DNA from 3 places in the Mesorhizobium sp. J8 genome. Region 1 is predicted to be linked to each of the others. Evidence: riboswitches for the same ligand, from Rfam matches in the RefSeq annotation. Region 1 holds a riboswitch; each other region holds the start of a gene.
The links. A riboswitch is a leader RNA that binds a small molecule or an ion and turns the genes downstream of it on or off. The one in region 1 is predicted to bind cobalamin.
Positions count from the first base shown of each region.

Region 1 (2,258 bases):
CGAGTGCTGTCTCCATGCGCAGATCGATCGGCACATGCAGCATCGAGCAGGAAGGCGCTATCTCGACGCGGGCCAGGGGCCAGCCGGCGACGACCGGCTTGATTCGGTCGAGAATGGCAGTGAGGTTCGCGCGCCAGACATTGCGGCCGTCGATCAGGCCAAGCGAAAGCACCAGATCCTTAGGTGCGAGGCGACCAACCGTTTCCAACTGCTCGGGAGCGCGCACGAGGTCTAGATGCAGCCCGGCTATCGGCAGAGAAATCGCGGTCTCGAGATTATCTCCCAACGGCCCGAAATAGGTAGCCAGCATGATCTTCAGCTCGGGCGCCACCGTCGACAGCTGCCCATAGGCAAATTCAAACGCAGCTCGTTCGTTCGGGTTTAGATCCAGCACAAGCGCCGGCTCGTCGATCTGTAGCCAATCGGCTCCCGCGAGCTTCAACGTCCGCAGGAGTTCCTCGTAGACGGGCAAAAGCCGTGGCAGGAGCGCGATGGTGTTGAATCCTTCGGCACGTGACTTCGCCAGCTTGAGAAAAGTGACCGGTCCAAGGATGACTGGGCGTGTGTGAATGCCCAACGCCTTAGCCTCGAGGAAGTGATCAATGGGTTTCGTCGACGAGAGGGTAAACGTCTGATTATCCTCGAGTTCCGGCACGATGTAGTGATAATTGGTATCAAACCATTTGGTCATTTCCATCGCGGTTAAGCTGTGTCCATCAGCATGCTGGTGACGAGCGCATCCACAATGCTCCGTCTGAGCTTGGCCGCCGCGGGCCATGGCGAAATAGGTATCGAGTGGGACCTCGCCCCCGTTCCAAGCATATCGGGACGGCACGGCGCCGACCATGGCTGCGGTGTCGAGTACATGGTCGTAGAGCGAGAAGTCGTTGGACGGGATTTTCGAAACGCCGCGATCATGCTGCTCCTCCCAGCTAGCGGCACGGAGCGCCTTCGCCATCGTGAGAAGCTCGGCGCCACAAGATTTTCCGGACCAATAACTTTCAAGCGCGAATTTCAATTCTCGCCGACGACCGATTCGTGGGACACCGAGCGTTGCTACAGGAATTTGCTGAGAGACAGTCATGCCATACCCCGATAGTTGGGGCGTGGGACAAGGAGGGCGCCAATAGCCCGACCCGAAACGCCAAGCTGCCGCGGCCCACCGAGACACCCCGCCCGTGGACAATGGTTCGCCGTGGCAGGTCTCCTGGCTCGCGGGTCATAGCCTTTACCCGTCTTCCCGAGGCGTTCGCCTCAGTGACATGAGTGGGATTGGCTCGCCGCTAACAGTTGCGGGGGCAGCGCCGGCATCGCACCGGCTTCCCTCTTAGCTCCGCTGCGGCAACGCCGTACGGAGAACCACGGTGACCCAGACAATCACAAGGGGTGCTGTCTGTCAACGCCGCATAAAGAAATGTTTATGTCATTATGCGAATGTCGCTTGTAATGATGGGCTATTTTCGGAGAGTCGTGCAGGAGCAACAAAGGAAGGGTTTGATCGTCAACATGTTCATTTCGGCACTCGGTAGGGCAGACTGGCTAGATGAAGCCATTGCTTGCCGCTGCCGGTGACTGGCCAAATCAGCAAATGGGCGCTGTTCGGAGGTGTGCCGGACCGAGCCGGTTTTGGTTGGACCTATCGGGCGTGAGGGCAGGGCGCCGCCAGCACAATTGCGTGGCTAATCGCATACTGCAGGACGCGAATGTGGGCATCGGCACGCCGACTGATATCAAGATTGCCTGAACTGCCCTGTCAAATGGCGCCAGCTCATCTCTGAGTTCCTGCAATTAAAAGCGCCAGGGGGAAACCGCACTCTACGAAAGGAGATGGGAAATGGGACATTTCGATTTGCCTGTCTTCGGTAAGGCAGCTTTTACCGGGAGCAGGGCAGCTATTTCTTGGCACGCCCCTGAAGCAGTCCAGCCTGCTCGGCTTCGCGGCGCAGATTCTGGCGCGGCCGCGGACCGATTTGCTGGATCACCAGGCCGGCCGCCAGCGAGCCGAGATCACCGCAATCTTTAAGGCTGCGCCCGGTCGTGTAGCCGTAGAGGAAGCCCGCGGCATAGAGGTCACCGGCGCCGGTTGTGTCGACCAGTCCCCTGGTCTCCATGGCCTGGATGGTAACCGTCTCGTCGCCGCGCACGATCACCGAACCCTTTTCCGAACGGGTCACGGCGGCTATTCTACAATCTTTGCGTATCGCCGCCAGCGCGTTCTCGAAGGAGGAGGTCTGGTAGAGCGACTTGATCTCGTGGCT
Region 1 covers NZ_AP024109.1:1,672,090-1,674,347, forward strand. Annotated here, with positions in the region: gene metE (5-methyltetrahydropteroyltriglutamate--homocysteine S-methyltransferase) at 1-1,084, opposite strand, end outside; cobalamin riboswitch at 1,180-1,379, opposite strand; gene MJ8_RS07590 (adenosine kinase) at 1,893-2,258, opposite strand, start outside.

Region 2 (2,258 bases), 2.6 Mb from region 1:
GCGCGGCTTCGAACGCTACTATGATCTGCCGGAGCGCGTTTTGCCGCAGGCCGTGCTAGACCTGCCCGTGCCCTCGGTCGAGGACGCCCATCGCGAATTGCTGCGCATCTCGGCGCGCGCCCACGGCGTCGCCACCTATGGCGACCTGCGCGACTATTTCCGCCTCGCGCCGGGCGACACGAAGGACCGCATCGAGGAGCTGGTCGAGACCGGCGACTTGCTGCCGGTGAAGGTCGAAGGCTGGGACAAAACAGCCTATCTCCATAAGGACGCCCGCTTCCCGCGCCGGATCGAGGCGCGCGCCCTGCTTGCGCCCTTCGATCCAGTGGTTTTCGAACGCACCCGGACGGAAAAACTCTTCAATTTCCGCTACCGCATCGAGATCTACACGCCGGCGGAAAAGCGCCAGTATGGTTATTACGTGCTGCCCTTCCTGCTCGGCGACCGCATCGTCGCCCGCGTCGACCTGAGGGCCGACCGTCCGGCCAGCGTGCTGCGCGTCCATGCCGCTTATGCCGAGCCCGGTGCTCCCGCCGAAACCGCCGCCCAGCTGTTCGACGAACTGAAGCAGATGCAGGCATGGCTTGGCTTAGAGGCGATCGAAGTGACGCCGGCCGGAGACCTCGGACCGGCGCTGGCCGACATCAAGGTGTCGTAGCCGCGCGTTGACAGGCGCCTAGCCGTAAGCCTAAATCCTGACCCAGACGGTCTTCTCCCGGCAAAGGGAGGAGCCAAGAGGGAATGCGGTGCGGGCCGAAAACCCAAATCCGCGGCTGTCCCCGCAACTGTAAGCGACGAGCCTCGGCCGAAAACCACTGGGGTGTTCCCGGGAAGGCGGCATCTGAGGCGACGACCCGCGAGCCAGGAGACCTGCCGTCTGAGACTTTAAGTATCCGAATGCCCGGCGGGTTTTCCGGGCAAGGAGCCTGGTTTTGGATCGCAACGGCAGTTCCCCGGCAAATAATGCGGACAGTTCGTCCGAACGCGATGACGCGCTGGCCGGCGTGACGGTCATCGTCTGTTCCTCCTGTCGTGACGAGGGCGGCTCGGACGCCCATCCGCGCGCCGGCGCCCTGCTGGCCGAAGACACGCGCCGTGCCGCCTCGAGCGAAAATATCTGCATCCGCACCGTCGAATGCCTCGGCAACTGCAAGCGCCGGCTGAGCGCCGCGCTGCTGCGCGACGGCTGCTGGAGCTATGTCTTCGGCGACCTGGACACCACCAGCGGCGCCGACCTCGTCGCCGGCGCAAAGCTCTTCGCCACCTCGACCGACGGCCTGATCCCCTGGCGCGGCCGACCCGATTCCCTCAAGCGCGGCCTGGTTGCCCGCATCCCTCCCCTCGACATGCTGAAGGACTGACCATGAACGCTTCCGTTTCCCGCGTGCCCTGCACCGTCGTCACCGGCTTCCTCGGCGCCGGCAAGACCACGTTGATCCGCAACCTGCTCGAAAACGCCAAGGGCAAGCGGCTGGCGATCATCGTCAACGAGTTCGGCGATGTCGGCATCGATGGCGAGATCCTGAAGGGGTGCGGCGTCGACACCTGCCCGGAGGAAAACATCGTCGAGCTCGCCAATGGCTGCATCTGCTGCACCGTCGCCGACGATTTCGTGCCGGCGCTCGACCAGATCCTGTCCCGCACGCCGAAGGTCGACCACATCCTGATCGAGACCTCCGGCCTCGCTCTGCCGAAGCCCTTGGTGCAAGCCTTCCAATGGCCGACCGTGAAGAGCCGCGTCACCGTCGACGGCGTCGTCGCCGTGGTCGACGGCCCGGCGCTGGCCGACGGCCGCGTCGCCTCCGACATGGACGCGCTTCAGGCGCAGCGCGCCGCGGACGATTCGCTCGACCATGACGATCCGGTCGAGGAGGTGTTCGAGGACCAGATCGCCTGCGCCGACCTGATCATCCTGTCGAAGAGCGATTTGATGGATGCGGCGGGCGCTGAGCGCGCCAACGCCGTCATCGGCGAACATATCGCGCGCGCCGTGAAAGTCGTGCCGACCGCGCAGGGCAAGGTCGATGCTTCGGTGCTGCTCGGCCTCGGTCTCGCCGTCGAAGACGATATCGAGAACCGCAAGACCCATCACGACGACGAGCTCGATCACGAGCACGACGATTTCGATTCCTTCGTCGTCGATATCCCGTCGATCGCCAATCCCGACGAGCTGGCAAAGCGCGTCGCCCTTGCCGCCGAGCAGGAGAACGTGCTGCGCGTCAAAGGCTTCGTCGAGGTCGGCGGCAAGCCGATGCGGC
Region 2 covers NZ_AP024109.1:4,320,561-4,322,818, forward strand. Annotated here, with positions in the region: gene MJ8_RS20755 (winged helix-turn-helix domain-containing protein) at 1-658, shown strand, start outside; cobalamin riboswitch at 689-893, shown strand; gene MJ8_RS20760 (DUF1636 family protein) at 933-1,361, shown strand; gene cobW (cobalamin biosynthesis protein CobW) at 1,364-2,258, shown strand, end outside.
Region 2: it holds a riboswitch for cobalamin, as region 1 does, so the genes downstream of both, MJ8_RS20760 (DUF1636 family protein) here and metE (5-methyltetrahydropteroyltriglutamate--homocysteine S-methyltransferase) in region 1, are expected to answer to the same signal.

Region 3 (2,258 bases), 950 kb from region 1:
AATTGCCGTGATTGTAGAGCCGCCGGAAGGTCGGGTCGGTCAGGGTTTGGCGCTGGGCAAGGTCGAGGATATCGCCGCGGTAGCGCGCGATCACCGCCATCTGGCCGTGGGTGAGGCTGGGGATCTGGATGCCGGGCGGAGGTGGGGCCGAGGAGCCGCTATGAGCGTGCGCGGATGTGGCCGGCGTTGCCAGCAGGGCGGTCGCCAAAAGGAAATTGGCCGCCAGGGCGAGGAACCTTGGCGGCCGACGCATGCGATTTCAGGCGTAGCGGCGGGCAGGCCCGCGCTGGTCGCGCAACGCGACCACGCGCTCGGCAGCCGCGCCGAAGCCGAGCCCGACGACGGTCCACAGCACCAACTGGATGCCGAGCGATGCGACCCGGAACTGCCAAAGCACCGTCGCCGAGAAGTTCTCCGGCACCTCGTTGATGTCGGGCAGGGCCGCCTTCACCAGCGCGAAGACGACGAGGAAGGCGAGCCCAGCCACGATCGAGGCATTCCAGGCGCCGAGCCTGTTCCAAAGCCGCTGCGCCAGCCCGACCGCCGCCACCATCGCCGCGATTGAGACCACGATCATGATGAAGAACAATTCGGTGCGGTAGGCGATCGTTTCGGCATTGCCGACCGCCGGCGGGTTGGCCGGATATTTGAGGCTCGGAACCACGACTACGGACAGGAATCCGAGCAGCGCGATGAGCGCCGAGGTGCCGCGCGGGCCGAGCGAGCCCAGCCGGCCATAGGCATAGGCAAAGACCAGCGAGAACAGCCCGCCGAGAGCGGCGCCATAGACCAGCACGCCGGTCGCTAGGCCAATGCCGGCCTGCGTGGCGCGGCTGACCATTTCGGGCTCCGGCGCCTCGCCGGCCGCCTGGGCCTGCTGTTCCTCGAAGGCGATTGCCTTGTCGACCTGCGGCTCGCCATAGACGCGGGCGAAGGCGAATGCCAGAATCCCCGCGACCAGCCCGACAAGCATGCCGCGCAGCAACAGTTTTCCGACCATGCCAGAGTCCCTTCGAGCAATCCCGGGAGAAATTCGAAGCGTTTCTCCGCCCGGAATTGCGTTAGACCAAAACTCAGAACGGCATCAGCGATGCCGAACTGCTCGAGAGCAATTCCAGGAAAAGTGTGCAACGGTTTTCCGTCCGGAATTGCGTCAGACCAAAACCTAGGACGGTTCAGCCTTCGCTGAACCGCTCCTAGTGGCAGGGGAAGCCGAGCAGGTGGCGGCCGTCATGCACGAACTCGTGCACCGCCGTGCCCCTAATCAGCGACGTCGCGCCTTCTTCCGCGCCGACGAAATAGATCATCAGCATCAGCATCAGGCCGGCGAAGATTGCCCAGGGCAGAAGCTCGCGAACGGGAATCGCAACCGGGCCGTAGGTCGGGGCGAAGGTGGTGTCGGACATTTTGACCTCCTGTGGGATGCTGCGTCCCGTTGATCCAACGATGCTGCGAGATAAGGCCTGACTTTCGGCTGGTGCCGATCACAGTGGCGCGACCGTGCCGGACTCGCACCGGCTTCCAATCCCGTATAGCGCTAAAACACTTGTCAGCACTTCGTTCGCCTGTCAACGACATGTAATGGCCAACGCGGCTTCGCGCGGCCGAAATTTCACTGGACCACGGAGTTTTGGGATGTTCGCCCGCCTGACGATGATCGCAAGCGGCGCGACGCAGGCCACGCGCAAGGGGCGCTTTCCGAGTGACGAGGCGCCGGAGCCGTGGGCACTCGATCACGCAAGCGTGCTCGCTTCGTCGCTGCGCCGGGCCGACCGTGTCTGGACCAGTCCGGCGCTTGCCGCGCGCAGAACGGCCGAGGCGCTCGGCCTGGACGCGACGGTCGAGCCGCTGCTTGGCGAGCAGGATTTCGGGCGGTGGGCCGGCAAAGGCTTCAAGGAGGTGCAGGCCGAGGACCCGAAAGGCATGGCGGCCTGGCTTGCCGATCCGGACGCCGCACCCCACGGCGGCGAGTCGCTTGCCGCGGTGGCCCGACGCGGCGTCGCGCTGATGGAGCGCTTGGCCGCCGAGAGCGGCCACACCATCGCGCTCACCCATGCCGTGCCGATCCGCGCCGCGATCGTGCATGTGCTGGGCGCGCCTCTCTCCGCGATCTGGAAGATCGACATCGAACCGCTGTCGCTCACCGAATTGCGCAGCGACGGCCGCCGCTGGGCGCTGCATGCGAGCGGGGTCGCCGCCCGCGCGAAATAGCGCTGGAAAAGCGCTCGTCGGCCGACGAGCGGCCGCCGGCGAAGACG
Region 3 covers NZ_AP024109.1:2,625,487-2,627,744, forward strand. Annotated here, with positions in the region: gene MJ8_RS12215 (hypothetical protein) at 1-253, opposite strand, end outside; gene MJ8_RS12220 (CbtA family protein) at 260-1,000, opposite strand; gene MJ8_RS12225 (CbtB domain-containing protein) at 1,197-1,406, opposite strand; adenosylcobalamin (AdoCbl) riboswitch at 1,407-1,550, opposite strand; gene MJ8_RS12230 (histidine phosphatase family protein) at 1,636-2,211, shown strand.
Region 3: it holds a riboswitch for cobalamin, as region 1 does, so the genes downstream of both, MJ8_RS12225 (CbtB domain-containing protein) here and metE (5-methyltetrahydropteroyltriglutamate--homocysteine S-methyltransferase) in region 1, are expected to answer to the same signal.